Regions from separate parts of the Faecalibacterium sp. 9 genome, predicted to be linked through region 3. Evidence: predicted binding sites of a transcription regulator. Region 3 holds the regulator's gene; each other region holds the start of a gene.
The links. Region 3 encodes HrcA, which represses chaperone genes, less so after heat shock. Its sites were predicted from a motif close to TGTTAGCACTCNNNNNNNNNGAGTGCTAACA; they were not measured.
Positions count from the first base shown of each region.

Region 1: the regulator HrcA is predicted to act here: its motif matches at 5,150-5,180, upstream of ACKXF9_RS13680 (Hsp20/alpha crystallin family protein).
Region 2: the regulator HrcA is predicted to act here: its motif matches at 5,275-5,305, upstream of ACKXF9_RS12360 (PTS transporter subunit IIBC).
Region 4: the regulator HrcA is predicted to act here: its motif matches at 3,872-3,902, upstream of htpG (molecular chaperone HtpG).

Region 1 covers NZ_JBLWGB010000003.1:298,983-306,854, reverse strand. The annotation lists gene ACKXF9_RS13710 (GNAT family N-acetyltransferase) at 1-97, opposite strand, end outside; gene ACKXF9_RS13705 (hypothetical protein) at 132-302, opposite strand; gene ACKXF9_RS13700 (YczE/YyaS/YitT family protein) at 346-951, opposite strand; gene ade (adenine deaminase) at 1,193-2,932, opposite strand; gene ACKXF9_RS13690 (alcohol dehydrogenase catalytic domain-containing protein) at 3,104-3,352, opposite strand; gene ACKXF9_RS13685 (YitT family protein) at 3,445-4,302, opposite strand; gene ACKXF9_RS13680 (Hsp20/alpha crystallin family protein) at 4,552-5,016, opposite strand; gene ACKXF9_RS13675 (pyridoxal-phosphate dependent enzyme) at 5,254-5,712, opposite strand; gene ACKXF9_RS13670 (ribokinase) at 5,709-6,587, opposite strand; gene ACKXF9_RS13665 (purine-nucleoside phosphorylase) at 6,600-7,424, opposite strand; gene ACKXF9_RS13660 (ADP-ribosylglycohydrolase family protein) at 7,590-7,872, opposite strand, start outside.
Region 2 covers NZ_JBLWGB010000003.1:25,424-33,295, reverse strand. The annotation lists gene ACKXF9_RS12380 (CarD family transcriptional regulator) at 1-238, shown strand, start outside; gene ACKXF9_RS12375 (hypothetical protein) at 391-630, shown strand; gene malQ (4-alpha-glucanotransferase) at 1,034-2,536, opposite strand; gene ACKXF9_RS12365 (endonuclease/exonuclease/phosphatase family protein) at 2,553-3,371, opposite strand; gene ACKXF9_RS12360 (PTS transporter subunit IIBC) at 3,378-5,060, opposite strand; gene ACKXF9_RS12355 (LacI family DNA-binding transcriptional regulator) at 5,347-6,372, shown strand; gene ACKXF9_RS12350 (AraC family transcriptional regulator) at 6,433-7,290, opposite strand; gene glgP (glycogen/starch/alpha-glucan family phosphorylase) at 7,583-7,872, shown strand, end outside.
Region 3 covers NZ_JBLWGB010000001.1:764,544-772,415, forward strand. The annotation lists gene ACKXF9_RS03560 (LytR/AlgR family response regulator transcription factor) at 1-17, shown strand, start outside; gene ACKXF9_RS03565 (GHKL domain-containing protein) at 14-1,477, shown strand; gene ACKXF9_RS03570 (NAD(P)/FAD-dependent oxidoreductase) at 1,892-3,148, opposite strand; gene ACKXF9_RS03575 (stage V sporulation T C-terminal domain-containing protein) at 3,350-3,892, shown strand; gene hrcA (heat-inducible transcriptional repressor HrcA) at 4,395-5,468, shown strand; gene ACKXF9_RS03585 (nucleotide exchange factor GrpE) at 5,465-6,094, shown strand; gene dnaK (molecular chaperone DnaK) at 6,196-7,872, shown strand, end outside.
Region 4 covers NZ_JBLWGB010000002.1:60,861-68,732, forward strand. The annotation lists gene ACKXF9_RS08935 (galactokinase) at 1-218, opposite strand, end outside; gene ACKXF9_RS08940 (5-bromo-4-chloroindolyl phosphate hydrolysis family protein) at 628-1,725, opposite strand; gene htpG (molecular chaperone HtpG) at 1,878-3,806, opposite strand; gene ACKXF9_RS08950 (alpha/beta hydrolase) at 4,119-4,898, shown strand; gene ACKXF9_RS08955 (hypothetical protein) at 5,007-5,447, shown strand; gene ACKXF9_RS08960 (HD domain-containing protein) at 5,483-6,013, shown strand; gene ACKXF9_RS08965 (GNAT family N-acetyltransferase) at 6,088-6,606, opposite strand; gene ACKXF9_RS08970 (alpha/beta hydrolase) at 6,815-7,872, shown strand, end outside.

The DNA of each region.
Region 1 (7,872 bases), on a different contig from region 3:
TTTCGGGATAATTGCCGGATTCCCAGTGAACGGATAAAAACAGTTTCTGCAATTCATCGGCCGTGAAATCTTTTGTTTGTTTATACTCGATTTCCATGATGCACCCCTTTATAACTTCCACAAACGTGAATTTAGTAACGCAAAAGGAAGTATATGACATACACCCAACTAAGTAATCCATGAAAAATCGCCCAACCGACAGACTTCCACGCTGTATAACTAATAACCATAGCTAATGCACTTCCAAAAGTTATTCCTGATTTTACCGTTTTCTTGACATTCGTTGATTTATTATCTTCCATATTTGTTTCCTCCACAAATTCTAAGTTGTAAGTTTCTTTACTATCATATCTTTAAAACTTGTTTTGCTTTCGCATTAACAAATTGGATAATTGGGCCTGAAATGATAACTGTAATAAGCGTGCATACACCAAACTTTCCGCCAAACAAAACACCTGTAACAACAACCAAAATATCCAATGCCATTCGGACAAATTTAATCTGCCAGTGATTTTTTTCTGCTAAAGCAAAAGTGACTGCCTCATAGGAGCCTCTACCAAGGGATGCCGACGCATATAGTCCTGTTCCGACAGCAAACAAAACCACTCCTAACAACATAATTAAAAAATTGATCCACTTATAGGTACTGTAAATATGGCAGTTAGCAAACAAATCTACACAGGTACTGTATACAATCTGGTACAACACAGTTCCTATATGAATCTGACTTTTATCGTAAATGAGCGCAAACAAAATCATTCCCAATGCTACAACAAAAGATGCTGTGCCAATGCTTATGTGAAATGTTCTTGCAATCCCCTGCCACAGCACCGCAAGCGTAGCTCCGCCAAATCCAGCATACAGTGCAAGTGTAATTCCATAAGCCGCAATTATAGAACCTATTACAAGGATTGCCAATTTCTTTAGTGTTTTTTTATTGTTATTTTTCATTGACTTTTAATAATTCACTCCTCGTATAATTTTCTTTGGGTTTAAAGCATCCCGTTAGCAACCGCTCTAATTTATTTAATACCAGCAAATTACTCTCCTCCACAAATTCCGATTTATCAAATAAGAATTTCCGTCAATTTTTCTCTTGATGCGGCTCGCTTCTAAGAGTAGGAGCGAACTGTTCTGTTGCCGGAGACGGACCATTCGGGTCGGTCTCCGGCAGTATTTTTGTTATCGCGTATTAAAAAACAGCCGGAACGACTTTCTGCTGCGCTACATCGATGATGCCGTATGTATTCAGTCTGAGTTTGGGAATGACCGGAAGGCTGACGAAGGCGAGGGTCATAAAGATGCCGATATCTTCCGCTACACCATGTGCCTTGAGGGCATCGTTCAGCGCCTGCATTTTCGCCGCAACGCTCTCTGCGCTTTCGGTGCTCATCAATCCGGCCACCGGAAGCGCAAGTTCTGCCACGACCTGTCCATCTGCCACAAACGCAAGTCCGCCTTTGTTTTTCCGCACAGTGTTGCCGGCCAGCATCATATCGGTATCGTTGTCCCCTGCCACAATCAGGTTATGGGAATCATGTGCAATGCTCGATGCAACGGCTCCGCATTTCAGGCTGAAGTTTCCTAAAAAGCCAATGCCCACATGGCCGGAGTGATGATGCCGCTCAAAAACGGCCAGTTTTACGATGTTGTGTTCCGGGTCCACACCGGGAGCTTTGCCCGGATGCCGTTGGAACGGGATGATTTTTTCCTCCGTAAGCAGCTCGCCCCGGTTCAGGCAGATGACACGCTCCTGCTCCCCGCTTTCCCGAAGTTCCAAATCCTCCAGTGTGATCTCATCCAGATCAAAGGAATCCATAACGTGGGAAAATCTCACACGGTCGATGTCAAGCGGTGCGGATTTCAGCGTTTTTCCGTGCTCGGCCACCAGCGTGCCGTTCTTGTAAACCTGTTCGACCGTAAAGGATTCCAGATCAGAAACCACAACCAGATCTGCCCGGTACCCCGGTGCTACGGCACCGCGCTGCTTGAACCCAAAATACTGTGCCGGGACCAGCGTTGCCATTTTGACGGCCACTGCTGGGTCTGCGCCCAGCCGGATCGCTTTACGGATGTTGGAATCGATGTGGCCGCTGTCCAGCAGGTCACCGGGGTGCTTATCATCCGTCACCAGCATACAGCGGCTGCAATAGGGCTCCCGGAACAGCGGCATCAGGGCCTCCATATTTTTGGCAGCCGTTCCTTCCCGGATCATGATGTATTGTCCGCGCCGGAATTTTTCCATGGCTTCCTCGATGTTGGAGCACTCGTGATCGGACTGAACGTCTGCCGCAATATAAGCATTCAGTTCCTTATCGCTCAAGAGCGGTGCGTGTCCATCCACGATCTTTCCCGCTTCGGTGCAGTCGCGGATCTTCTGCAGGATCTTCGGGTCACAGCGCACCGTTCCGTAGGCATTCATCAGTTCCGCAAGCCCCAGCACGCGGGGATCGCCGTAGTAAGGCCGGAGCTGTTCTGCGTTCAGCACCGCACCGGATTCATCCAGATCCGTGGCCGGAACACAGGAGGGCAGCATGAAATAAACCGAAAGGGTCAGATTTTTTGTCGTTTCCAGCATAAAATCCAAGCCTTCCAGCCCCGCAACGTTCGAGATCTCGTGTGGGTCTGTGACCACCGCAGTGGTACCGTGGGGCAGCACTGCCTGCTCGAAAGCCGGACCACAGAGCATGGAGCTTTCGATGTGGATATGCCCATCGATCAGGCCCGGGCAGACATATTTGCCGTGCAGATCAACTTCTTTCCGGCCATGATACATGCCCACGCCCACGATCGAATTTCCGCTGATGGCAATGTCAGCGGTGTCGATCTCATCGGTAAACACATTGACGATTCTGGCATTTTTCAAAACCAGATCGGCCAAAGCATCTCCTCTGCCTGCCGAGATCCGGCGTTTCAGCTCATCAGACTGCATAGAAACATCTCCTCTCTCTGAAGTTCGATTTTCTCACCTGTGGATTGGTTCTGCCCTTATTCTACCACGCCTTGCCGCTGCGGAAAAGATGCCAGGAACAAAAATGGCCCCGGAGGGCTTGTTACAGCTCTCCGGGGCCACTTTATGTGCGTTGTGCCTTGGCGCAGACCGTCAGCACTCCACGGTCACCGCACTGCCCACTTCTTCCACGATGCCCACCATCTCATGGCCTACCGTGATGCCGGGCACGGCCCGGGGCACGCTGCCGTGCTTGATGTGCAGATCGCTGGAGCAGATACTGGCAAGGGTCACCTTTACAATGGCGTCCCGCTCGTGCTGCAGCACCGGCTTTGGTTTTTCCATCAGGGCAAACTTGCCCTTTGAAACATAGGTGTAGGTCAGCATGCTTTTTACCTCCATGCGCTTTGATCTTTCCGGACTTGAGTATACCACGCAGCTATGGCAAAGAGTAAGCCGCAAAAGGCCCGCCCTTTGCGGCAGCTCTCCGCCGATCAGATCTTGGGCTGATACTGCATGCTGGACACATTGTAAATGGTAACAAAAGCCTTGGGGTCTTCCCGGTTGATAAAGTTCATCAGCTTCTGATATTCGCTCTTGTCCACGATGGTAATGATCTCGTTGTGCTTTTCCAGATTGTATGCACCGATGGCCTCGTACATGGTCGCACCGCTGTGCAGGTCATGGAGGATGAACTGACGCAGCGCCTCCTCTTTTTCGGTGATGATGCAGACGCGGCGTTTGATGCTGTTATCAAAGATGAAATGGTCCAGCACGATGCCGTTGAAGTAAGTACCGAGGATACTCAGCACCACGGTCTTTTTATCGTAGACCAGGGCCGCGGAAAGCGCCACACACATTCCCGACAGAGACATGGCTTTTCCCAATTCCATGTGCAGGTACTTGTTCATAATCTTTGCCACGATATCCAGCCCGCCGGAGGATGCATTGCGGTTGAACAAAATACTCAGCCCGATGCTGACCACCAGAATATAGCACAGCACGTCCAGCTCCTGACTGCCGGTCATCGAGCCGAACTCCGGGAACAGCTTTTCAAACAGCCCCAGAAACACCGGCAGCAGCACACTGGTGTATACGGTCTTTGCGCCAAATTCTCTGCCGCAGGTAAAGAACCCGATGATGAGAAGCACGACATTCAGGATCATCGTAATGACCGACAAGGGCAGCGGCACAAAATTGGACAGCACGATGCCAAGGCCGGAAATGCTGCTGACGGATGTATGGCTCGGCACCAGAAAAAAGAAAACGCCCGCCGCAATGATCGCCACCGCCCCGGTCAGGACTGCCGTCTCCCTCAGGACTGCGCCGGTCTTTCCTTTTACATCACTCATCTTTGTCCCCCTAAAATCAAATTTGTTTCACCGATCTCCTCATCTTTGTCGATGCGGACAAGGAGCTTACCGCCAAAGCGTTTGTATTCCATAGTGAAGTACCTCCATAAATTCCGAGTTGCTGTTCTCAGTATACCATGATTTTCCCTTGCGGAAAAGATAGCGAAACAAAAATGCCCCCGGAGGGCTTGTTGCGGCTCTCCGGGGGCATCTTATGTGCGTTGTGCTTTGGCGCACACGACCGGCGTTTTACTCGATTGCAATCAGATTCGGGTTCTCAGGCAAAGCCTTCGTCTGCTGAGGAGCAGGCAGCTCGATGTGCAGGACGCCATCCTCGAACTTTGCGTGGATGTCTTCCTTCTTCACATCGCCCACGTAGAAACTGCGCGCGCAGGTGCCGGAGAAGGATTCGCGCCGCAGATAGCGGCCCTTCTTATCCTTTTCATCGTTGCTGTGGCTGCGCACTGCCTGAATGGTCAGGTAGCCGTCGTTCAGATCCATCTGAACGTCTTCCTTCTTGCAGCCCGGCAGGTCAACCGCTACTTCGTAGCCGTTGTCCGTCTGTTTGACATCGGTCTTCATCATGTTTGCACCGCGCTTACCAAAGGTATCACGAGCCTCACGGTTCATCATACGTTCCAGTGCAGCGTCATTCCAGAACGGATCGAAGAAATCATCGAACAGGTTTTCATGGAAAACAGTCGGCATAAGCATAAATCATTCCTCCAATCCCGGCGTTCGGGTCGGGGCAAAAAATCTGAAGCGTCCATTCAGAAGGGCTTTCCGGGGAGCCTAGCGGCTCTCCTTTTGCCCTTCCTCCTGAGCACGCCACTGTTATAGCACCGTTTATTAGCAGTGTCAATAGAAGAGTGCTAAAATTCATGAAAGAATAACACTTTTATAAAATCCTATGCAATCTTTTCAAAATTCAGTCGTATCATCGTGTTTTTATCATTTCTGCCGGTACATCGGCGTAGACAGATATTTCATGCCGTTGTCCGGGACGATGACCACGATGTTCTTTCCCTGATTCTCCGGTCTGTGGCCCACCTGCACCGCTGCGTGCAAAGCCGCTGCTGCCGATGTGCCTAGAAACAGTCCTTCCGCCCGCAGCACCTCATGGGCCGTTTCGTAGGCTTCCTCGGTGCGAACATTGATGCACGCATTGCTCCAGTCTGGCCGCAGATAGTCGGAAAGTGCGCTTTCCGGCACATCATACGCCGGCAAAACGCCATCTATGATCTGCGCATCCGGGTGCTCCGGGGTCAGGCGGGAGTCCGGATGGGGCTGCACCAGAACCACTTGCAGATTCGGGTTGCGGCTGCGCAGATAACTTGCTGTGCCAAAACCCGTGCCGCCGGTGCCCGCCATGCAGACCAGAATATCCACATGGCCTTCTGTATCATTCATTTCAACTCTTTGATTTCCGGGATGGATGCCGCTGCACCTTTGCGCTGCACGGCAATTCCGGCTGCTTTGGTAGCAAGCCGCATGGCGTCCTCTACTGAACTGCCGCTGCAAAGGCCCGCCAGAAAATAGCCGCTGTAAGTGTCCCCGGCAGCTGTAGTATCCACGGCCTGCACCTTTTCGCAGGGGACAAACAGCCGCCGCTCCGCATCCAGATAGTAGCTGCCCGCACTCCCGGCTGTCAGAAGCAGACGGGTCTGCGGGTATTTTTCGTGCAGCAGGGTCAAAACAGCGTCCGCTTCAAAGGTCTCGGTTCCGGCAAGGGCGCAGGCTTCCACCTCGTTGACACAGAGCACATCCACCAGTTCCATCGGGTAGGTCAAGATGCCGACATCGTAGGGTGCGGCATTGAAGAAAATGGAAAGCCCCTTTTTCTGTGCGGCCTGCATCAGGTACGGCAGATTGGAGATCTCATTTTGCAGCACTAGCCAGTCGCCTGGCGAAAAGGCTTTCAGCGTGTGATCGATCTGCTCTGTGGTGATCTCCTGATTGGCACCGCCGTAGATCAGGATACAGTTTTCGCCGCGGCATACCTCAATGATGGCGTGGCCGGTGGCAGCAGCATCGTCCTTTATCAGATAATCTGTATGAATACCATTTTGTTTCAGGTAATCCACAAATGGTTGTCCATCTGCGCCGACACGACCCGCATGGTATACTGACAATCCAGCTCGTGCAAAGGCGATAGACTGGTTTGCGCCTTTCCCTCCAAAGCCCCGCTGCATGGACTTGGCTGCAAGGGTCTCTTTGGGCGCGAGAAAGTGCTCGACCTCATAGGTATAATCGTAGTTGAGGGAACCAAACGAAAGGATTTTCATGGTATATCTTTTTTACTCCATTCTCTGAATCACCGCACCCAGCCATCGGCACAGGGTATCGCCTGCCTGATTTGCGATCTCCAGCACACGGGCGTGGCTATGCTTGACCGTCTGGATGCCGGTGGCCATGTTAGTGATGCAGCTGACGGCCAGTACCTTCATGCCCATGTAGTTGCAGACCATGGTTTCCGGCACGGTGCTCATGCCCACGGCATCGGCTCCCATCCCCGCAAAGGCGCGAATTTCAGCCGCCGTTTCATAGCAAGGGCCCATAAAGCCCATGTAAACGCCCTCCTTGTAGGCAATGCCCAGTTCATCGGCGGTATGCTTGGCAAGGTTCCGCAGTTCCAGACTGTAAGGTTCGGTCATGTCCGGGAAGCGGGGGCCGAAGCGCTCATCGTTGGGGCCAATGAGGGGGTTCGTGCCCATCATGTTGATGAAGTCGGTAATGAGCATCAGGGTGCCCGGCGCAAACTCCCGGTTGATGCCGCCGCATGCATTGGTCAGCACCACCTTTTCCACGCCCAGCAGCTTGAACACATAGAACGGGTAGCAGACTTCCTTCATGGAGTAGCCCTCATAGAAATGGAAGCGGCCTTCCATGGCGTAGACTTCCGTGTCCCCCAGCTTGCCAGCCAACAATGCACCTTTGTGTCCTGCCACCGTGGATACCGGGAAGTTGGGGATATCCTTGTAGGACAGTTCTTCCGTGTCCGTAAAGTCCGCGGTCAGCTTGCCAAGGCCGGAGCCCAGCACCACCGCGATCTTCGGGCGCTTTTTCGTGTGCGTCTTGATATATTCCGCACTTTCCAGTGCCTTTTCATAAAGATGTTCCATACCGTTCTCTCCTTTTCCCAAAAAATTCGATATACTCTCTGGGTTCAGTATATCGGATTTTTCAGGCCGATGCAAGACGCCCTCCATCGAGTCTTATTAAAAACCAAGGAGCAGATACTTCACATCACGAGTGTGTTGTATCTGCTCCTTGGTTCTCCGAATGTCTTATCTCTGGCCGATGTTCCACCGAAACAGCTCATATCCTTCCCGGATATCCTCTGGCAGACGTTTCAAAGTCTCGTCCCGCAGTTCCTGCGGCATCCCGTAAAAGGCTTCGGCAATGCCGCCGGTAATGCAGGCAAGGGTGTCGCTGTCACCGCCGAGGGAAACAGCATTGCGCAGGGCATCCTCAAAGCCGGTGCTTTCCAGAAAGGCAATGATGGCCTCCGGCACGGTCTGCTGACAGGTCTCCACATGGCGATAGCCCGGACGAATTTCATCGCAGGTG
Region 2 (7,872 bases), on a different contig from region 3:
AGCGCTGGCAGAACACTATCAGGCGCTGCTGCACACCAATGATTTTTACCAGTACCTGACCCTGTTCAAGGAACTGGGGCAAAAGCAGACCCAGCAGCAAAGCCGCGGCCGAAAGATCAACGCCATGGATGCGTACTTTTACCAGATGGTAGAGCGTGTCCTGCGGGAGGAGCTGGCGGTGGCGTTTGGGGAATCGCAGCAGGAGGCAGGCAGACGGCTTCTGGAGGTTTTGCGCTAAAGCTGCATGGTAATTTTTACCAACAAATGCAAAGGCTCTTTTTGTGTAGAATCGCCTTTGCATTTATTTTTTGCGTTTTTTATAATAAGAATAGGACGCTGCAATGCTGTAATTTGCAGCGATAAGACTTCTTTTGGATTGGAGAGAAGAACATGAAACGAGTAAAATCCGCCTGCATCTGCCAGACCCTGCACTTTACACTGAAGGACGGTCTGGATCACCTTTATGCCGTCAAACAGGTCAAGGAAGAGGTAGCGACCTATAAGAAAAACATGGAGCGCAACCACACAAAGTATAAGATCGTGGAGCAGACCGAGCAGCCGGACGGCTCTATCATCATAAAGATCATCAAGCAGTACAACGCCGCACCTGTGGGCGATTATCTCAACTGATTTCCGCAACGAAAAGACCGCTTCCGTTCAAAAAACGGAGGCGGTCTTTTGCGTCCGGCAGATCTATCACTGGTCGAAAGGATCGAGAAACGTTTAAATTATTCTATCATCGTATATTTTGAAAGTTAATCATATACTTTTTGGTGCGTATCCACGGTCTGCATGGCTTCGCTCAGGGGATAGAGCCCATTTAAAAATCTGCGGAAAATATAAAAAGCAAGTGCATCCCCTCTCCATCAAAAATTTTGGTTTTCGAGAAAAAGTGTTGCACTTGCTTTTCTTTATGTGAGATCTCGGTTTGAATTATCGCGTAATATCGTCAAACCAAAGAGTGCTGTATTTTGCAGCAGCCCCTTTGATTTTATGACCGCGATTTTCCAAAGCAGCGCTATGCCGTGTGCGGTCACGCCCAGTTTTTCCGCCCATAGCGGGTGGTCAACAGGCAGATCTCCTTTTGAAGCTTCTTGGTCAGCTGGGTCTTTTTCAGCCGCCAGCGCCAGTTCTGGCCCACGGTGGAGGGCTGATTGATGCGGGCAGAATTGTCCAGCCCCAGCCAGTCCTGCATGGGAACGATGCAGGTCGCCGCTGCGCTGCGCAGGATCAGTGCGATCATGCTTTTATAGAGCTGCTCTTCCGGGGTGGCGTAGTTGTACAGGTAGTCCCGCACCATGGCACGCTCGGCATCGGTGATGGTCTGGTACCACGACACCAGTGTCTCGTTGTCGTGGGTGCCGGTATAGGCCACGCTGTTCACAGGGTAGTTGTGGGGCAGGTAGTCGCTGGCGCTGCCGGTGTCCCGGGAGTCAAAGGCAAATTCCAGCACCTTCATGCCGGGGAAGCCGCTGTCTCGCACCAGCTGACGGACCGTCTCGCTCATATAGCCAAGGTCCTCTGCAATGATCTCCCGCTTGCCCAATGCCTGCTCCACGGCGCGGAACAGCTCGATGCCGGGACCCTTCTCCCAGTGGCCCTCTGCCGCAGTCTCGCTGCCGTAGGGGATGGAGAAATACTCATCGAAGCCGCGGAAGTGGTCGATGCGCACCACATCGTACAGCTCGAAGCAGTACCACAGGCGGGTGATCCACCACTGATAGCCGGTTTCGCGGTGGGCTTCCCAGCGGTAGAGCGGATTGCCCCAGAGCTGACCGGTGGGCGAAAATCCATCCGGGGGAACGCCCGCCACCGCCGTGGGGATGTTGTCCTTGTCCAGCTGGAACAGCCCCGGGTTTGCCCATGCGTCCGCCGAGTCCAGCGCCACATAGATGGGGATATCGCCGATGATCCGGATGCCTTTGCTGTTGGCGTAGGCTTTCAGCCTGCGCCACTGCTCGTCGAACTTGAACTGGAGATACTTGTGGTACTCCACCTCAAAATACAGCTCCCGGCGGTAATAGTCCATGGCAGGCTGCCAGCGCAGACGGATGTCCTCGGCCCACTCGATCCACAGCTTGCCCTCAAAGCGGTCCTTCACCGCCATGAACAGGGCAAAATCATCCAGCCACCACTTGTTTTTCTCACAGAATGCCGTAAACACTTCGTTGTGGCCGATGTCGCTGCGGGAGTACGCCAGCCGCAGCAGACGGCCGCGCTCGGTATACAGGCGGCTGTAATCAATGTCGTCTGCCTTGCGGCCGAAGTTTGCCTTTTTGCACTCGGCGGCGGTCAGCACCCCTTCCTCCACCAGTGCATCCAGACTGATGAAATAGGGGTTGCCCGCAAAGGCGGAAAAGCTCTGATACGGGCTGTCGCCGTAGCTGGTCACACCCAGCGGCAGGATCTGCCAGTAGGTCTGCCCGGCTTCCTTGAGCCAGTCCACAAAGTCGTATGCCTCCTGCGAAAAGCAGCCGATGCCGTAAGGGGACGGCAGACTGCTGATGGGCAGCAAAATGCCTGCACTTCTCTGCATCTTCGATTCCCTTCCTTTATAATTCGATCAAAATACCTGCATGGTCGGATACCTGCGGCTCCTGCAAGCCGTTGAACACCACCCGGCTGCTTTTTACAGGCACCGCTTTGGAGCACCAGATCTGGTCGATGCGCTTTTTTGCCGCCGCGTCCGGGGCATCCCGCCAGCCATCGATGGCCTGCACAACGGTGTAGCCATCATCCCGCTGCTGCGCCAGACGATAGGTGTCCTGCCAGCCGCTGCGGAGGATGAGGTCATAGCCTTCCCCCCGCACGTCGGCTTCACTGTTGAAGTCCCCCAGCAGAAAGGCGGTCTGTTTTGCGCCCGCTGCCTGCGACAGCGTTTCCCACTGGGCAGCGAACGGCTCCTCTTCGTCCTTCCACCAGCCCATGTGCACCGTATAATACCAGACGTCTCCTGCACAGACGCCCAGTGTGCGGCGGGTCTTCCAGTTGCTGTAATCGTTTGTTTTGCTCAGCAGCAGGTTTTCGGCTGCGGTGATGGGCGCACGGCTGAACACCGCCGCGCCCTCATCGTAAATATCGTAGCCGACCTTTGCCGGGAGCCAGTTCCAGTAGTAGTGCACGCCCCGCTGTTCCAGCATCCGGGCCACCGCTGCGGCGTGGTTGTCCGCTTTCAGCGGCACCCTATTGCCAGGGCAGGGATAGTACCCCGCCGGAGCGTCCCCCAGCAGCGGAGCGGCGGCGGTCTGGTTCACCTCCTGCAGGGCGAACACCTCCGGCTGCTCCGCTGCGATGAAGTTTACAAAGATCTCCCGCTTGGCCTCATAGTCCGGCTCGATGAGGCTGTGGGTATTCAAAGTCAGCAGTTTCATAGTTTTTTACAAAATATCGTTGATATCAGATTTCAGAACGTCTGCCTTGGGGCCGTACACAGCCTGAATGCCGTCGCCCTTCACCAGCAGGCTCAGGGCACCCTCAGCCTTCCATGCGGCAAGGTCGGCCACCTTGGCGGGGTCCTTTACGGTAACGCGCAGACGGGTCATGCAGGCATCCACCAGCACGATGTTCTCACGGCCGCCCAGCAGGGCGATGATGCGCTCGGCCTGACCGTTGTCGGCCTTTTTGTCGGCCTTCTTCTCGGTCTTTGCATCGGCAGCGGAATCGTCCGCGTTGTCATCGGTATAGTTGCCCAGACGGCCCGGCGTAGCCAGCTTGAGCTTGCCGATCATGAAGTACGCCACGAAATAGCCGATGACAAAGAACGCGATCACGCAGATCACAAAGTTGATGATATCGCCGCCCAGACCGGCCTGCAGGGACATGGGGATGCGGGTAATGAATTCCAGATTGCCGAAGGAGTGCAGGCGCAGATGGATGATGCCTGCCATGGCGAACGCACAGCCCTGCAGCAGTGCGTACACGATGTACAGCGGCATGGCGCAGAACATGAACATGAATTCCAGCGGCTCGGTGACGCCGGTCAGGAACACGGCCAGTGCGGTGGAGATGAACATGGACTTATAGTTTGCGCGCTTGTCGGCGTCCACACGGCGGTACATGGCCAGTGCGATGCCCAGCAGCAGACCGGTAGCGCCGATCATCTGGCCTACCTTGAAGCGGGCGGGGGTGACAGTAGCCAGCAGGTTGTTGTATGCAGCCATGTCACCGGCCTTCTTGAAGTTGATGAGGTCGTTGGCCCATGCCAGCCACAGCGGGTCCTGACCAAATACCTGACTGCCTGCGTTGACGCCGGTGGCGATGGTGTAGGTGCCGCCGAAGGAGGTGTAGTTCATGGGGATGGTCAGCATGTGGTGCAGACCAAAGGGCAGCAGCAGACGCTCCAGCGTGCCATAGATGAACGGAGCCAGAACGGGAGAGGTCTCGGAAGAGTTGGCGATCCAGATGCCGAAGTTGTTGATGCCGGTCTGGACCACAGGCCAGAACAGCGACAGCAGGATGGAAATGACCACCGAGTAGGCAATGACCACCATGGGCACGAAGCGCTTGCCGTTGAAGAAAGCCAGTGCATCCGGCAGCTTGCGGAAGTTGTAGTATTTATTGTAAGCCACACCGCCCACAAAACCGGCGATGATGCCCACAAACACGCCCATGTTCAGGGCCGGAGCACCCAGCACGGAGGTAAAGTAGCCGTTAACGGCGATTTCCTGCCCGAACAGGGTGTGGGTCACGGCATTGGGGTCTGCCAGCATGGCGCTGGTGACGCCGAAGATGTTGCCGGTGATCACATTGATGAGGGCAAATGCCAGCACGGCCGCGAAGGCACCGCCTGCACGCTCCTTTGCCCAGCTGCCGCCGATGGCCACGGCGAACAGGATGTGCAGGTTGTTGATGACTGCCCAGCCGATATTCTCCATGGTGGTGCCGATGGTCATGACTGCTGCGATGTCGCCGCCGCCCATCTGCACCAGCTTGCCCAGACTGATCATCAGACCGGCAGCGGGCATGACGGCGATGACCGTCATCAGCACCTTGCCCAGCTTTTGTAAAAAGTCGAAGTTGATGAGCCCCTTTTTGCCCGGAGCCGCTTTTGTTGTTGCCATGATGTTCCTCCTTATTCCTTTTGCATCGTTTTACGCAAGTGTTGCATTATGTTTGCGTAACTTTACGCAACAAGAATAATCCAACTCCGCAATTTTTACAAGAGTTTTCTATAGCAAAAATAAGCTTTCTACGTTTTCCACAACACAGTAAAAGATTCTTTGTGAAAGTTGTCGAAGGTACGCAGAGTGACGCATTGCACGATTTGCGCAACTCTTTGCGCAAACATTGACATTGCGTGCAAACGGCTTTACAATAGAAGCAATATCGATTCGGGAGGAACAGATCATGGCAGTTACCATCAAGGATGTCGCCGCAGCAGCGGGGGTCTCCCCCTCCACGGTGTCCCGCACCTGCAAGGACAGCCCTTCCATCAGCCGGGACACCAAGGAGCGGGTGCGCCGCATCATGGCACAGCTGGGCTATGAGCCGAACTTTGAAGCCGAACCAGTGGAAGCTTTTTCCAAGACCATCGGCATCATTCTGCCCTCCTCCCAGCGGGACGTCTACGAAAATGCATTCCATCTGGAGATCATCCGCGGCATCGGGCAGTTCTGCAACCAGCGGCGGTATGTGAACACGGTCATCACCGGGCAGGATGATGCAGAGGTTCTGGACGCCATCCAGAGCATGGTGGCCAACGCGCAGGCAGATGGTTTCATCCTGCTCTACTCCAAAAAGGACTGTCCTGTGGCGGCCTATCTGCGCAACGAAGGGCTGCTCCACGTCATTGTGGGCAAGGCGGCGCAGTCCGCCAACCAGACCATCTATATCGACAACGACAACGCCCTTGCCGGAGAGGAAGCCGCCGACTACCTCTATGAGATGGGCCACCGCCGCATTGCCTATTTTGGTGTCAGCAATGCCATGCTGTTTTCGGCAGAGCGTAAGCGCGGTTACCAGATGTCCCTGCTCAAGCATGGCATCACCCCCCGCGAGCAGGACTGTGTGGAGATCGACACCCTGAACGATGCGTACGAAGAAACGCTGAAGGCCCTGCTCACCGCGCCGGACCGCCCCACCGCCATGCTGGTCAGCGATGATATTCTTGCTGTGGTGCTGGAACAGTTCTGCGGCAAACTGGGGCTGCACGTCCCGAAAGACCTTTCCATCGTTTCTTTCAACAACTCGCTGTTCTCCCGCATCACCAGCCCGCAGCTGACCACCGTGGACGTGAACCCCTACCAGCTGGGCATGGAAGCGGCCAGCCAGACCATCAACCACATCGAGAACCCGAATCTTCTGGCAACCAAGATCATTGTGCCGCACCGGCTCATCCTACGGGAGAGCAGCTGCCCGCCGCCGGATGTCTGATGTGCAAAAAACGAGGCCGTTCCCTCTCTTTTCCAGAGAGGCAGAACGGCCTCGTTTTGCTTATTTTTTCCGGTACTCCCGGGGCGTCATGCCGAAGTGTGCCTTGAACGCCCGGTTAAAATAGGAGAGGTTCTCAAACCCGCACCGGGAAGCGATGGTCAGAACCGTCTCATCCGTGGCCTGCAGCGCTTCGGCGGCGGTGTTGAGCCGGTACTCGTTCAGAAAGGCCACAAAGCTCTGTCCGGTCATCTGCCGGAACCACCGCATAAAATGGCTGGCGCTGAAGGAGCAGACCCCGGCGGCATCGGCGACCCGGAGCGCCTCGGCATAATGAGCCGAGAGCCATTGCAGGAGCGTTTTCAGCCGCTGGGTGTCGGCTGTCTCGGCGGCAAGCCGCTGCCGGCCCTGTGCAAGGAGCAGGGCAAGAAACCGCAGCAGCGCCCCCTTGACCTGCAGTTCATAGCCGGGGAGCTTGGCACGGTTGGCATCCTCCACCTCCCGCAGGCAGGCGGCGGCCTGCAGATAGCACAAATCGTTCGGGGTCAGCCGCGCAGGCAGTGACAGTCGCCCGCTTTGCAGCGGAAGCAGATATTTCTCGGCGCAAAGGTCCTCTGCGCCGCCCAGAAGCTCCAGCTCAAAAATGATATTTTCGTATTCCATGCACTGCCCCTCGGCCTGCCGCAGGGCATGAAGGGTGCCGGGCGTAAAAATAAAGATGTCCCCCATGCGGGCCGGGCAGCTCTCAGCGCCCACCTGCACCAGCCCTGTGCCACGCTTGACAAAGACCAGCTCCATGCTCTCCTGCCAGTGGAGCGCCACCTGCGGAAAGTCCCCCGGAATGGTGCAGGGATACAGATTGAAGGGAAACCGCACGGCACCGTGCTGCTTGGTCTCCTGCAAAGATGCCTGATTTTGCATCGTTTCACCTCCTGATGATAGGATTGTACCACAGTCTGCGCTTTTTAGGCAAGATTTTGATTGTTTTATGTGGTATATCTGGAAGTACAGATGTCAAACCTGTTTTCCGCAAGGTGTATTTGAAAACAAAGAAAATGACGAATATTCCGCAAGCACAAGCGGGCTCTAAGGCAAAGAGCCGCAGGGATCCTTTGTGGATCTCAAGGCTGTTTCACGCAAGATCCAGCTGTGCTTGTAGAAACAGACTAATTTTCGACTTTTCAGATACACTCTAACAAAGGAGGATGCATTTATGAGCTTTACCGAAACGTTACAGGGTCTCACGGGCAAGCCGCTGGCGGACTGCACGAATCAGGAGCTGTATCTCGCGCTGCTGGAACTCGTCCGGCAGAAGAGCGCCGACCGTGTGCAGCCGGTCACCGGCCGCAAGCTGTACTATATCAGCGCCGAATTTCTCATCGGCAAGCTGCTGTCCAACAACCTCATCAATCTGGGACTGTACGATGAAGCCCGGGATGCACTGGCTGCCGCCGGCAAGAGCCTTTCCGATATCGAAGAGGTGGAGCCGGAACCCTCTCTGGG
Region 3 (7,872 bases):
GGGGGCGTGCGGATTGAAGGATGTTCTGCGCCCGGTTCTGGAACTTACGGTCGTGTTTCCCGGTTTGCTGCTTGCGTATTTTCCGGTAGGTTCCTATCTGAAGCTGCCGCCCGCAAAGCTTGCAGCAGGGGCGGTGCCGCTGCTGCTCGGGCTTTGCCTTGGCGGCGGGCTGTTTTGCTATCATTTTGGCATTTCAACGGCGTTCTCCGTGCTGCTTATTACGCTTACAGCAATTTTTTTGTATCGCAGAACGCTGCGGATCTCTCTCTGGAAATCCGGAACCATCGCGCTTGCGGTCTGCGCGGTATTTGCGTGCCTGAACAGCCTGTCCCGGGCCGTCGGCACGGCAATCGTGATCCGGATGCAGCTGCCGCCGGACAAGCCGTGGTTCTGCTTTGGCGCCTGCATCTTTTATAATGCGGTCTGCTGGCTGATCACTGCCGCAGCCTATTATCCCGCCACCCACGCAGTACGCGCGATGGTGGAGGATGACAATTTTGCGCAGACGTGGTATGTGTTCTGGATACTGCCGCTGGTGTTCATCCTGCTGAACCTTTTTATAACCCCGCGCTACCAGATAACGCTCCGGACAGGGCGGGTCTTGCAGGTCTACATCGTTATGAGCATCGCGCTTTTGTTTCTGATGTTCATGTTCAATGCGATCTTTCTGCTGATGGCAACCAGCCTTAACAAAAATGCGAGATTGCAGCAGGAAAACCAGTTTCTTTCCATGCAGCAGCAGCGCTATCAAAGCCTGAAAGCCGCCATTGAAGAAGCCCGGCAGGCGCGGCACGATATGCGCCACCAGCTGAATCAGATCTCCGCACTGGCCGAGGCAGGAGATCTGGACGGCCTGAAAGCCTACCTTGCAAAAACTGCCGCCCGGATCCCGGATCTGGATATGAATTTCTGCGAAAACCGTGCAGCGGACAGTGTTGTCGGCCATTATTGCGCCCTTGCAAAGCGTGAGGGTGTTCCCTTTTGTGCCAAACTCGACTTGCCACAGGTGCTTCCTGTGGACGAGATCGATCTGTGTCTGGTGCTGTCTAATCTTCTGGAAAACGCATTCGAAGCCAGCCTGCGCACCGCACCCGCCCGGCGCAAGATCGAGGTCACCGCGTATGTCCATGCCGAGCGGCTTCTTTTGGTCGAAGTGGAAAACGCATTTGACGGTGAAGTCAACGAAAAAAGCGGGCTCTTCCGCTCGTCCAAGCGAAAGGAAAACGGGATCGGCATCCAGTCTGTCCAGCATATTGCAGAAAAGACCGGCGGTGCAAGCACATTTACCCATCAGAATGGCGTTTTCTCTGCCAAGGTCATGCTTTGTGGAGAAAAGCAGCCGCCAGAGACCGCGGACAGCACCACGGAGTTGTACGGAAAATGTGAAAAGCAATGCGGAAAGCGCAGAAACTTGCCATATAAAAAGTGGAAACTTCATTCCCCAAATGGCAACCTCCATGCTAAAAGTGGCAAGTGACATATACAAAATGCCATTATACAGAATGCCCACTCCCCTGAGAACTCCTCAGACGAGTGGGCATTCTTCTTTCCGTGTATCAAATTTACCTCTGTGGTCACTCAAATCGCCACCAAGTCATGGATCAAAAATCATCATTTTTCATTTGTCCCAGAGTAAGTGCACGGTTTCTGCACTGTTTTTGCACACCGGCGGGAAAGCCGTGTTTTTCCTTGCATTGTCTGCATTCTGTGCATCGTGGCGGAACTTGTCGGGGCGAGGTCCCTCCATCTTGCTGGCGCAAGACCGTTCTGTTACTTAAAAGCCCCACTGGGGCTTTCATTGCTGCGCTGCGCTCGCAAACGCGAATTTTCCATACTTTTTTCAGGCGAACAGCAGGCGGGTGAACTCCGGGTGCTCCGCATTTCTGCACGGCTATTTTTTCCGCTGCCGCTGAACACGGCGGGCGGCGTCCCGCCCGGCTGCGATCCCGCTGCCGAAGGCCCAGTGCAGATTGAAGCCGCCGCAGCTGCCGGCGCAGTCCAGCGTTTCGCCCACAAAATACAGGCCCGGGCAGCCCTGAAACTGAAAATGCGCATCCACTTCCCGCAGCGAAAGCCCGCCGCCGGTCACCTGCGCCTGCTTCCAGCCGCAGGGGGTCAGGCCCTCAAAGCGCCAGTGCTTGGCGGTGTGGGCCAGTTTCTGCCACTGTCCGGCAGTGAGAACGGCGGGAGCGTTGCCGTCCCTCAGCCCGGCGGCAGACCACACAGCGCAGCCCAGTTTCCGGTTCAGCAGACCCAGCCAGAACCCGGCAGGGCTGTCCCCTGCCGTCTGGGCGGCATGGGAACGGAACAGGGCGGTCAGCTCTGCTTCGTCCAGTGCCGGAAAAAGATCCAGCTCCACCGCAGGAGCCTTTGGGCTGCGGCCCGGTGCCAGCAGGCCGGACAGCTGCATGATGCAGATGCCGGAAAGGCCATAGTCGGTGAACTGCACCTCGCCGGTCTCTGCGGCCAGCACACGGCTTCCGTCCAACAGGGAGGCCGCGGCTTTGGCGCGGATGCCGGCCAGAGTCTTGTTGGGCTTTGCGCACTGCAGAGCAGTCAGACAGGGATACAGCGGCTCCGTTCTGCCGCCGCACTGGGCGGCGAACCGGGTGCCGAAGCCGTCGGTGCCGAACTGCGGCCCGGCGGCACCGCCCATGGCGCAGATGACGGCATCCGCGCGCAGGGTCTCGGTGCTGCCCTCTGCCGCCTCGAACTGCACAGCGTAGCCGCTGCGGCTCTGGCTCAGGGTGCGCACGGTGCAGCCGGTGCGCAGCTGCACATGGTGCTGCGCAAGGTGGTGCTCCAGCAGGGCCAGCACGTCCGCTGCCTGATTGGAATAGGGATAGATGCGCCCCGCTTCGTCGGTGCGGGTATAGAGCCCCAGCGCACGGAACCAGCCCAGCGGGTCGGCTGCATTCACAGCGTCCAGCAGCGGGAGCAGCGCCGCCGGGTCGGCTGTGAAATACCGCTCCGGCACGATGCCGGTGTTGTCCAGATTGCAGCGGCCGTTGCCGGTGGCCAGCAGCTTTTTGCCCGGCCTTGGGTTGCGTTCCAGCACGACCACCTGCGCGCGGGGTGCACTTTGTGCGGCGGCCAGCCCGGCGGCCAGCCCGGCGGCACCGCCGCCAAGAATGAGGATGTTCGGCATCCTGACACCTGCCTTTCTCAGCAGAATTTCAGAAGCTGTCCTCATAAGCAGGGTGCTGTGCTTATGAAAACGGCTTTTTGTATCATTGTAGCAGAACCCTGCCGGAAACGCAACGAAGGGGCAGCTTTCCGTAGGTATAAATTGCCCGGGCTGACAGATACTAGAGGTGCAGGCATTTTCAAGGAAACGGAGGAGCCAACAATGAAAGCAACAGGTATCGTGCGCCGCATCGACGAGCTGGGACGGGTGGTGATCCCCAAAGAGATCCGCCGCACCCAGCGCATCCGCCGCGGCGACCCGCTGGAGATCTTCACGACAGGCGACGGCGAGGTGATCTTTAAAAAGTATTCCCCCATTGGCGAAATGAACGCAGTGGCGGCCCAGTACACCGAGGTGCTGAGCAAAAGCTTTGCGCTTACCACCTTTGTGGCAGACCGGGACCGCATCCTCACGGTGAGCGGGAGCGGCCGGCGGGAGCTGGCCGACCGCAGCATCAGCCAGCCGCTGGAAAAGCTGATGGATGGCCGCAGGCTGTACCAGTGCGAGGGCGTTGCGGAAAAATGCATCCTGCCCTGCGAGGGCTCGCCCCGGGTGGTGCTGTGCGCCGCACCCATCATTGCGTCGGGCGATGTGATCGGCGTGGTGGGTCTGCTGACCGAAGACCGCACCGCTGTGCCGGATGCCGCCCAGCTCAAGGCGGTGAATGTGGCGGCAGCGTTTCTGGCCAGACAGATGGAGGAGTAAGGCGGGACGATTTTGAATGCGCGCCGCGCTGCTTTGGACGAGTTGTGGCACCCAGCGGCTGCTACGGCCCTTGAGCGGGCCTTGCATCCTGCTGGCCACGGCCCCAACAGCTCCTCCCTGCTTCGGCCGCAGGCCGCAGTCGTCGCCGTTGCATATTCAGCGGAAAAATTATTTATAATAGAGTAATGCCGGGCGGTCTGCGGACCGCCCGGCATTGCGTTTTCACGGGTGGGGGTCGTGGCGGCAAACGGCATTTGCAGCGCTGCTTTCTGCGAAAGCGCGGCGCAGCGGGAAGCGGGCTTGCCCCCTCAGACGCTTTGGCAAAACCGGAAAGCCTGACGTACTGCCAAGGTCACACCCCTTTTTATGACAGAATTATGAATCTTTGATAACATTTTTCCAAGGGGCTTGACAGCACCGGAAAATTGGCTATAATGGTCTTAGCACTCAGGAACAAGGAGTGCTAAACAAACAAAGCGAACGCAAAAAGGAGGCAGGCGCTATGACGATGGATGCACGCAAGCAGCGAGTCTTGCAGGCGATCGTGGCGCTGTATGGTCTCGAAGGCGAGCCCGTTGGCAGCAGCGTGCTGGCAAACTACTTTGACATGGCAGTTTCCAGCGCAACGCTCCGCAACGAAATGGCGGCGCTGACAAAGCTGGGCCTGCTGGAGCAGCCCCACACCAGCGCGGGCCGTGTGCCCAGTGCCAAGGGCTACCGCTACTACCTTGATAATCTGCTGACCGACGATCAGCCGCTGGACCGCGTGAGCCGCGCCCGTGTGGATGCGGTGTTCGCAAGCCTCGACCACGAGCCGGAAAAGCTGGCGCAGGGCGCAGCCCGGGCGCTGGCCTCCATCAGCGGCTGCACCGCCGCCATCAGCACCCCGTGTGCAGAGGATCTGTGCATTGCCCATTACGAAGTCGTTCAGGTGGGCCGCAGCGCAGCCGCTGTGCTGGCTGTAACAACTGCCGGTTACGTCCGCACCCGTGTGGCGCGGGTACGCACCGGCCTCTCCCGCGAGAATGCGGCGGCTCTTGCCGCATTGCTGAACCGAAACCTCACCTTTGTGGCGCCGGTGGATCTTTCGCCCCGGCTGCTGGCAGAGCTGTGCAGCCAGATCGACCCGGAGCTGGTGCCTGTCATCAGCGCGGCGGCGGCCATCCTGCAGGACTCCGTCAAGCCCCACGTATTTCTGGGCGGTGAGCAGTATCTGCTGGACTGGCCTCAGCTGGACGGCAAGGTGGGCGACATCCTTACCCTGCTGAACGACGAAGAACAGGCAGCGGCCCTGATCGCTCCCCCGACAGACCGCAGCGAGAGCGTGCTGCTGGGCGAGGATCTGGAACCGCAGATCCCGGGCCTGTGCATCGTGAGTGACCGGTATCTGGTGGGCGGAGGCCTGTGGGGCTCCATTGCATTGATCGGCCCCACCCGGATGCCCTTCCAGAAACTGATGCCGCTGCTGCATTACTTTGCAGACCAGCTGGGCGAGGGCATGAGCGGCAAACGAAAAGACACCCCACAGGCTGCCGTACCCCGGCGGACTGTGATCTATAAGGAGGATCTGGAATGAGCGAAGAAGCAAAAAAGACGGCTCCGGCTCAGGAAGCTGAGCAGCCCGAAACGGCTCCCGAGGAAAAGGCCCAGCAGGCAGCACCCGAACAGGAACCTGCTGCCGAAGCTGCCGACCCGAAGGATGACAAGAAGAAGGATGGCGGCTGGTTCAACAAGAAGGCCCGTGAGCTGGAAGCCGTAAAGGCAAAGCTGGACGCGGCCGAAGCCAACGCTGCACAGGCCAAAGACCAGCTGCTGCGCATGGCTGCCGAGTACGAGAACTACCGCAAGCGCTCCACCCGCGAAGCCGACCAGAAGTTCAACGATGGCATTTCCTTTGCGGTGAACCAGATCATCCCCATTCTGGATACGCTGGAGATGGCGGCCAACGCCCCCACCACCGACGAGAACTACAAAAAAGGCGTGACCATGACGCTGGACAAAGCCGCCAAGGCGCTGGACGTCCTCCATGTAGAGGAGATCGAAGCGCTGGGCAAGCCCTTTGACCCCAACTTCATGAACGCGGTGCAGCAGATCCCCGCCCCGGACGGACAGGAGAGCGGTACCGTCATCACGGTCTACCAGAAGGGTTACAAGCTGGGCGATAAGATCGTCCGCCATGCGACCGTTGTGGTGGCCGAGTAACAATGCAGAAACCCGCAGGGGTTTTGAATATAATATCCGCTTACAAACATTTGAGCATCACATAAACAATACGATTTGTTCTTTCGAGAGGAGTTTTCATTATGAGTAAGATCATTGGTATCGACCTTGGTACTACCAACAGCTGCGTGGCTGTCATGGAGGGCGGCGAGCCCGTTGTTATCGCAAACTCTGAGGGTGCACGCACCACCCCGTCTGTGGTCGGCTTTACCAAGACCGGCGATCGTCTGGTGGGTCAGGTCGCAAAGCGTCAGGCCATCACCAACCCCGAGAACACCGTTGCTTCCATCAAGCGCTTCATGGGCACCGATCACAAGGTGACCCTGAACGGCAAGGAGTACACTCCCCAGCAGGTCAGCGCTATGATCCTGCAGAAGCTGAAGGCTGACGCCGAGGCTTATCTGGGTGAGTCCGTTACCGAGGCCGTCATTACCGTGCCTGCCTACTTCAACGACAGCCAGCGTCAGGCCACCAAGGACGCAGGCACCATTGCAGGCCTGAACGTCAAGCGTATCATCAACGAGCCCACTGCCGCTTCTCTGGCATACGGCATCGATAAGGAAGAGGACCAGAAGATCATGGTCTACGACCTGGGCGGCGGCACCTTCGATGTGTCCATCATCGAGATGGGCGACGGCGTTACCGAGGTTCTGGCCACCAATGGTGATACCCATCTGGGCGGCGATGACTTTGATGAGCGCGTTATCAACTGGATGGCAGACGCCTTCCAGACCGAGAACGGCATCGACCTGCGCAAGGACAAGATGGCTGCTCAGCGTCTGAAGGAAGCTGCTGAGAAGGCAAAGATCGAGCTGTCCAGCGCAATGAGCAGCCAGATCAACCTGCCCTTCATCACTGCCGACGCTACCGGCCCGAAGCACTTGGATATGACCCTGACCCGCGCAAAGTTCAATGAGCTGACCGCTGATCTGGTGGACCGCACCATGGGCCCCGTCCGCAAGGCTCTGCAGGATGCAGGCCTGCGTCCCTCTGACCTGAAGAAGGTCCTGATGGTCGGTGGTTCCACCCGTATCCCCGCTGTCTACGATGCAGTCAAGAAGGAACTGAACTGCGAGCCCTTCAAGGGCATCAACCCCGATGAGTGCGTGGCTGTGGGTGCTGCCATTCAGGGCGGCGTGCTGCAGGGCGACGTCAAGGGCCTGCTGCTGCTGGATGTCACCCCGCTGAGCCTGGGCATTGAGACTCTGGGCGGCGTGTGCACCAAGATCATCGACCGCAACACCACCATCCCCACCCACAAGAGTCAGGTGTTCTCCACCGCTGCCGACAACCAGCCCTCTGTTGAGGTCAACGTGCTGCAGGGCGAGCGTGAGTTCGCACGCGACAACAAGAGTCTGGGTGTCTTCCATCTGGACGGCATTGCTCCGGCTCCCCGTGGTGTGCCTCAGATCGAAGTTACCTTCGATATCGATGCAAACGGCATCGTGAAGGTCAGCGCAAAGGATCTGGGTACCGGCAAGGAGCAGAACATCACCATCACCGCTTCCACCAACATGTCCAAGGAGGACATCGACAAGGCTGTGAAGGAAGCTGAGCAGTTTGCTGCCGACGATAAGAAGAAGCGTGAAGAGGTCGATATCCGCAACGGTGCCGACCAGATGGTGTTCCAGACCGAGAAGATGCTGAAAGAGAACGGCGACAAGCTGCCCGCCGACGTCAAGACCGAGGCTGAGAGCAAGCTGGCCGACCTGAAGACCGCTGTTCAGTCCGGCAACGTGGACGACATCAAGGCAAAGCAG
Region 4 (7,872 bases), on a different contig from region 3:
TCGGTGTGGTTGCCGCCGATCTCGGTGCGGCCGGGTGCGCTGTAAAGGCCGGCTTCGGCGTGGGGGCCAAAGGTGGTCTCCAGACCATTCAGGGCTGCTTCGTAGCGGGCAGCCTGCGGGGCAGTCTCTTCGGGTGCACAGCAGTACAGCGATGCCAGACGGGCAGCGTGTGCGCCGCTGGAAAGCTCCTGCTTCCATGCGGAAACAGATTTCATCATAGGATAGTCCTCCTTTTGAGCGGGTTGGAACTGCAAGTACAGGGCAGCATACAGGACGCTCTGCACACTTCTGCTTTTATCATATAAAATCCGGACAGAAAAAACCATGTGTTATTGTTGCATCTGAATGAAAAGTTGCAAAAAGTATAAAATCCGGCATCGGAATGGAAATGGACGATTGAAATAAAATCGATTTAGAAACAGGAAAACCATTGTGGAAAACGCCTGTGAATCGGGTGCTTTGCGCAAGGCGGACAAACATTGCACGGCATGGAGATTTGCGTCGGACAGATGGGACGATGCCGTTGACGGCTATGCTCCTTCCGGTGAAATAAAAAAGCCGGGGCTGCTGCACATCATCTGGTGCAGCAGCCCCGGCCTCCTATGATATAAGATCCCGTCTGAGCGGTCATTTTGCAAAGTCGCTGCCGGTCAGGCCGTCCATGTTCAGCATTCCTTCCAGTGCAGCCACATCGGCGGAGACATCCAGCGCGTCGGACTGGAACAGCTTGTCCAGCTGGTTTTCAAAGGCGGTCACCAGCAGGTCCATGCTGCGCTCGATGTTCTTTTTGGCATCGGCGATGTTTTCACCCTGCACATCCTGCGCGGGAAGGCTGGCATAGGTGTTCAGCAGCTTGAGGGCGGTGGGCAGATAGTAGTCCATGAATTTCTGCAGCTGTGCCTTTTTGCCGGGGTCCTGCTTTGCCAGCTCAAAGATGCGGGCGCTGACCGCTTCCAGACGGCTGATCTTGGCGGTCATCACCGGGTCAGGAATGGCGTCGTTGGCCTGCCGCAGCTGCTGCAGAAGGGCGGCGTACTGGTCCGCTGGTGCCGGCGCGGGCTTCGGTTCCGGCTGCTTGGGCGGCTGGGGCGCAGCACCGCGCACCACAAGGGTAGCGGTGCGGTTGTCGATGTAGGCGTCGGCACCAAAGTAACCGTGGGAAATGGCGCTTTCCACCGCAGCACGCCCCTTTGCGGCATCGATGCCTGCGGCGGCAAACAGCTCGTCCAGCGGGATGTTGTCGCGGTCGCCCACGATCTTGTCCAGCAGGCGTTCCAGCTTGCGGGTGCGATCCATGCGCAGGCCGGTCAGCAGAGCAGCGCCGCCGCCCAGCATCTGGGCGATGGCTGTAAACGCCTCCATCATGCTGTCAGCACCATCCATGAACAGGGTGCTGAAGCCTGCAAACAGAAAGACGGCACCGCCGATGGTGCACAGGGTGGTAAGGAGCTTGTGCCGCTCCTTGGCATCCTTCTGCTCTTTGGTGGGAACATCGTGGCCGTAAGCTGGCTCGGTTTCCTGCCGGGGTGCCGTCTGCGCAGGGGCGGGGCCGAGGTCGGAACGATAGCCTGCCTGCGCCTGTGCAGCGGCTTTTTCTTCTTTTTCAGCGTTTTTATCGATGCTTTTTAAAATGAACAGCAGCACGCCCAGCGGTGCCGACATGGCAAACACAATAAAAATGGCAATGGTAGGGATATGCGCAAAATAGTGCTTCTTTGGCTGCATGGATAAGACCTCTCAATGTATCAAAAACAGTTCAAAACAGAAAAAGACCGCGTTCCACTCTATTATAGCGGAGCACGGTCTTTTTGTTAAGGGGTAAATATCGATGCGTGCGAAAACAGCAGGGGAGTAAGACCGCTGTTTTCCGGGAAACGTTACTTCATCAGGCTGCAGACGGCCTCCGCGTAAGCGGCAGGGTCATCCACCGGCAGGCCTTCAATGAGCTGCGCCTGTGCATACAGCAGAGCGCTGTACTTCTTGAGCTTGTCGGTGTCACCTGCCTCCTGTGCGGCCTTGAGCACGGCAAACACGGGGTGGTTGACATTCAGCTCCAGCACCTTGTCACTCTTCACGCCCTCGCTGCCGGGCTGCTTGGACAGCACCTTTTCCATTTCGATGGACAGCGGGCCGTCGGCACTCAGACACACGGGGTGATCCTTCAGACGGGTGGAGACCTTGACCTCCTTCACCTTGCCGTCCAGAGCATCCTTCATAGTGTCGAACAGAGCCTTGTTCTCGGCGGTGGCATCCTCGGCGGCCTTCTTCTCTTCCTCGGTCTCAAGGCCCAGATCGCCGCTGTTGACATTCTTGAACTCCACAGTGCCGTCCTTGCCCTCGGCATCCTTGCGGGGATAGCTGCGCAGGATCTGCAGGCAGAACTCATCCACATCCTCGGTCAGCAGCAGGACGTCATAGCCCTTATCCATGACCAGCTCAGCGGCGGGCAGCTTTGCCAGACGGTCGGTAGAATCACCGGCAGCAAAGTAGATATACTTCTGCTCAGCGGGCATCTTGTCCACATACTCCTGCAGAGTGACCATCTTCTGCTCTTTGGCAGACCAGAACAGCAGCAGGTCGCGCAGCAGCTCGGCGTGCATGCCGTAGTCGGAGTAAGCACCGAACTTGATCTGACGGCCGAACTCCTTCCAGAATTCCTCGTACTTCTGGCGGTCGTTGGCCAGCATGGCGTGCAGCTCGTTCTTGATCTTCTTTTCCAGAGCGTTGTGGATCAGCTTGAGCTGGTTGTCCTTCTGCAGCATCTCGCGGCTGATATTCAGGCTCAGATCCTGACTGTCCACGATGCCCTTGACGAAGCTGAAGTAATCGGGCAGCAGGTCGGCGCACTTCTCCATGATGAGCACGCCGGATGCGTACAGGGCCAGACCCTTCTCGTAATCCTTGGTGTAGAAATCGTAGGGGCGGTGGCTGGGTACGAACAGCAGAGCGTTGTAGTTCGCAGTGCCCTCGGTGCGGCTGACGATGACACGAGCGGGGTCGGTATAATCGTTGAACTTCTCTTTATAGAAGCTGGCGTATTCTTCGTCGGTCACTTCGCTCTTCTGCTTTTTCCAGATGGGCACCATACTGTTCAGGGTCTCCAGCTCGGTGTAGCTCTCCCACTCGGGCTTGTAATCCTCGGGCTTGGGGTCCGGTTCCGGCTTCTGACGCTCGTGCTGGCGCTCCATCTGGATGGGGTAGCGCACATAGTCGCTGTACTTCTTGACGATGGCAACAATGCCGTATTCATCCAGGAAATTATCGTAGTGGTCGGTCTCGGTGTCCGGCTTGATGTGCAGGATGATCTGGGTGCCGGCGGTGTCCTTCTGGGCGGGGGTCATTTCGTAGCCGTCCACGCCGGAGGACTCCCACTGCCATGCTTCATCCGAGCCATAGGCCTTGGAAATGACCGTGACCTTGTCGGCAACCATGAAGGAGGAGTAGAAGCCCACGCCGAACTGACCGATGATGTCGATGTTCTCGTCCTTGTTGTCTTTCTTGAAGTCCAGAGAACCGGAGTGGGCGATGGTGCCCAGATTCTGTTCCAGTTCCTCTTTGGTCATGCCGATGCCGTTATCCTCGATGGTCAGGATGCGGTTATCCTTGTCGCGGGTGATGAGGATGCGGAAATCGCCCTTGTTCATGCCCACGGAGGGATCGGTCAGACTCTTATAGTAGAGCTTATCAATGGCATCCGATGCGTTGGAGATCAGCTCCCGCAGGAAGATCTCCTTATTGGTGTAGATGGAGTTGATCATCATATCCATCAGTTTTTTGCTTTCAGCCTGAAATTCTTTCTTAGCCATAATGCAAAACCTCTTTTTATCTGTATTCGGTGCCGGGCACTCGGGAAGTTGGAACACTTCGGAATACTTAGCACTCATAACTTTCGAGTGCTAATATACACCGCTTCCAGGCAAAAATCAAGGGCTTTCATAAAAAGTTTAAAAATCGGAAGCGGCCTGCGGTCTGTGCAGACCTTTTGTGCCTGCCAATTAAAACGGAACTGCCATTATAGATGACCGTGGTGCACACAAAGGCGGGTTTAAATCGTATTTCAAATGAAAGCGTTTTGTGCTATAATGAACCCCGAAGATCATTTCCAAAGGGGGAGTATCATGCAGCTGAAGCAGCTGGAACTGGAGGGCGGCGGAACGCTGACTGTTTATCTGCGGGATTCCTGCGAACGAATGCCGAAGGCCATCGACCGGCCTTTGGTGCTGGTGGTGCCCGGCGGCGGCTATACCCACGTCAGCGCCCGGGAGGGCGACCCGGTTGCACTGCAGTTTGCCGCAGCGGGATATCATGCCGCTGTGCTGGACTACGCCATCTGCGAACAGGCGAAGGACGGTCTGCCGCTGCGCCAGCTGGCACAGGCCATCGGCCTTGTGCGGCAGCACGCGGCCGGGTGGCATATCCTGCCGGAAAAGATCGCAGTGTGCGGCTTTTCGGCGGGCGGCCATCTGGCACTTTCCGGTGCTGTGCTGGACATTCCCGGGGAGCGCGCCCAGCCCCGGCCCGATGCGGTGATCCTGGGCTATCCGGTGATCACCGCAGGGCAGTATGCTCACCGCGGCAGCTTTGTGCAGCTGGCGGGCAGCACCGACCCGGCGGCACAGCAGGCATTCGGTCTGGAGGATAAGATCACGCCGCAGACGCCGCCGGTGTTCGTGTGGGCCACCATGGAGGACGCCACTGTTCCGGTGGAAAACACGCTGATGCTGGTGAGCGCCCTGCACAGGGCAGGTGTGCCCTGCGAGGCGCATCTGTTTGAAAAGGGGGTGCACGGCACCAGCATCAGCACCGCAGAGGTGGATCAGCCCAGCCGTCACCGGCATCACTGGGTGGAACTGGCAGTGGAATGGCTGGGAGACACTTTTGACTGGTCGGTTGGATAAGTCTGACATATTTGAACGAACCTACAAAAAATTTACAATTAAACTGTTGACTTGCATAAGGCTTTGACGTATACTGGTCAGCAGGGACAAACTTAAGGAGGAATACCTATGGTTATGGACCCGACCCTGCCGCGTGTTTCTGTGCGCGACCTGCTCATGCAGGCATTTCTTACCGGGTGGGAGCTTTCGGACAAGACAGTCTCGCAGGACGAATACCTGCAAAGCTCCATTCAGGTGATCGAAATGCTGCAGGTGGAACCGGAAAACCTTTATGCCGAAGAAGGCCTTGGCCTGCCGGACGGCGAAGAGGTGGATCATCTGGACGATTGGCTGCGTGCCGACGGCCAGTGGCTGTACTACGGGGTGGAGGAAGAGAACTTCTTCCTGATCCAGTGGTATCCGGACAAAGCGGCTGCAAACGCAAAGCTGGCCCAGCTGGAAGAACTGGGCGACGGCAAGCAGTATCTGGTAGATCTTTCCCTCAAGCGGGAGAACCCTTCCAGCGCAGAAAACTTCGGCAATTCCAATCCGGTTCAGCTTCGTTCCTGAAAACATCACCTTAAAGCGAAAGGAAATTTTGCAGCATGCAGCTTTCTGAGATCGAGCGCGAACAGCTTTATGCCATCGTAGAAAAATACGATCATCACCCGGATGTGCAGCGGATGCGGGAGTATATCCAGCACGGTTCTGTCACCACCTACCAGCATTGCAAGAATGTGGCGCTGGTGAGCTTCTGGCTCAACCGCCGTCTGCATCTGCACGCCGACGAGACCTCGCTGGCGGTGGGTGCCCTGCTGCATGATTTTTATCTGTATGACTGGCATAACAAGGGCACCTTCCACGGCCTGCGCCGGTTGTTTGAGATGCACGGCTTCTCGCACCCGGGCTGTGCCTGCATCAATGCAGAGCGTGTGTTCGGCATCACCAAAAAGGAACAGAGCATCATTTCCAGCCACATGTGGCCGCTGACCTTCCGTCATGTACCCACCTGCCGTGAGGCCATTATCGTCTGTCTGGCAGATAAGTACTGCGCTGTGGTAGAGAGCATGTTCCAGCGCTCCCACGCCGGTGCTGTGGTAGACGGCAGCGTGGAAGTCGATGGCGAAGAGTGGTAAGCCTGCCTGCTGGTAAATAAGCGAAACAAAAAAAGGACTCTGCATCGTCAAGGTGCAGAGTCCTTTTTTGCATCTCACAGCTTTTTGTAGCCCTCCGGCTCATCCGCAGCGGCACGGCGCTCCATGAGGAAGGTGTCCAGCCAGCGGCCATGACAGTCCCGCGCAATGCGCTCGCGGCGGCCTACCAGACGGAAGCCACACTTGGTGTGCAGGGCACGGCTGGCAGCATTATCCTGCAGCACGGTGGACTGCAGGGTCCAGTAACCGGCCTCTTCGGCCTGACGGCACAACTCGGCCAGCAGATGACAGCCCAGCCCATGGCCGCGGAACTGCTCCCCCACATAGATGCTCACCTCAGCTACGCCGCGGTAGCACCAGCGCGGGTCTACCCGGTGCAGTGCGGTCCACCCGGCAATGACATCATCCACCAGCAGCACCAGCCGACAGTCCTTTGTGTGGGAGGCATCCCACGCAGCGTATGGGGGGCAGGTAGTCTGAAAGGTGGCATGTTCTGTGGCGATGCCCTCTAAATAGATTCTGGAAACGGCGTCCCAGTCTTCCGGCTCCATGGGCCGGATTGTGATCTTGCTCATATGCAATTTCCCAGCGGACAGGCAGAAGCCTGCCCATACCCTCAACTCTCAAAAATGACCGATTTCAGTATAGCAGAATTTGCAGTGCGGTACAAGCGCCGCACTGCACAGAAATTTCTTTGACATCAGGCAGGTTTGTGATACAATAAAACATATAAACAAGAGCACGGCGCAGAGACCGCCGCTGCAGAACGGAGGACATTGACACATGAAATGGATCAGAACGGCACTGTGTGCGCTGGGAATGCTGGCGTGCCTGTCACTTTCGGCTTTTGCAGCAGAGCTTGGAGAGCCGAACATCACAGAGCAGACCACGATGAAGGAGCTGCGGGAAAACCCCAGCATCAAGGGTTCGGGCTTTTACACCTACTGCAACGAGTGGATCGAGGGCAGCACAAAATACGACAACACGCCGATCAAGGGCTATGTGAGCTGGGCAGCCTCTGAGGATGCCGCCGAGGGCATGAACCTTGTGATCGAGAACTACAACAAGGGCGTGCAGGTCACATGGCAGGTGTATACACCGGAAGAGATCGAGGCAGACCCGGCGCTGGGCATGGTGCAGATGTTTTATTTCCCGGCAAAAACGGAAAACGCCAAATATGTGGTCGTGGTGCCCGGCAACGGAGGCAACACCACGGCAGAGCTGAACGAGGGCGCATCCATCGCGAACCAGCTGCACGATCTGGGCTATGCGGTGTTCGTGCTGCGGTATCGTTCGTTCCTGAATGCTTCCGACAACGCGCCGCTGTACGACATTGCCAATGCCGTGAAGTATCTGACTAAAAATGCAGAGCAGTTCGGTGTCCAGCGCGAGAACTACGCCCTGATGGGCTTCTCGTCCGGCGGACACATCGTGGGACTGATCGGCTCGGACAACGAGCGGTTCGGCTACAAGGCCTTTGGCATTCCTCAGCCGGCAGCACTGCTGCTGGGTTATCCCATCAACGATTTCTATGAGGTAAAGCCGCTGTACCACATTGCCATCGACCCGCTTATCATCGGCTGGCGTTACTACTGGACCAACATCTCGGATGTGGTAAATAAGAATTACACCCCCACCTTCTTCTGGTACGGCAAAAACGATTATTACATGGAGTGCATGAACTACGAAAAGCAGGGCCCCCTGCTGGAAAAGACCCTGAAGGAGAGCGGTGCGACCTATCAGTGCGTGGTGTATGAGGACGCTCCGCACGCCATTGGCCCGGGCCGTCACACCGATGCGGACGGATGGATCAAGCTGGCTACTGAGTTCTGGGAGGAACA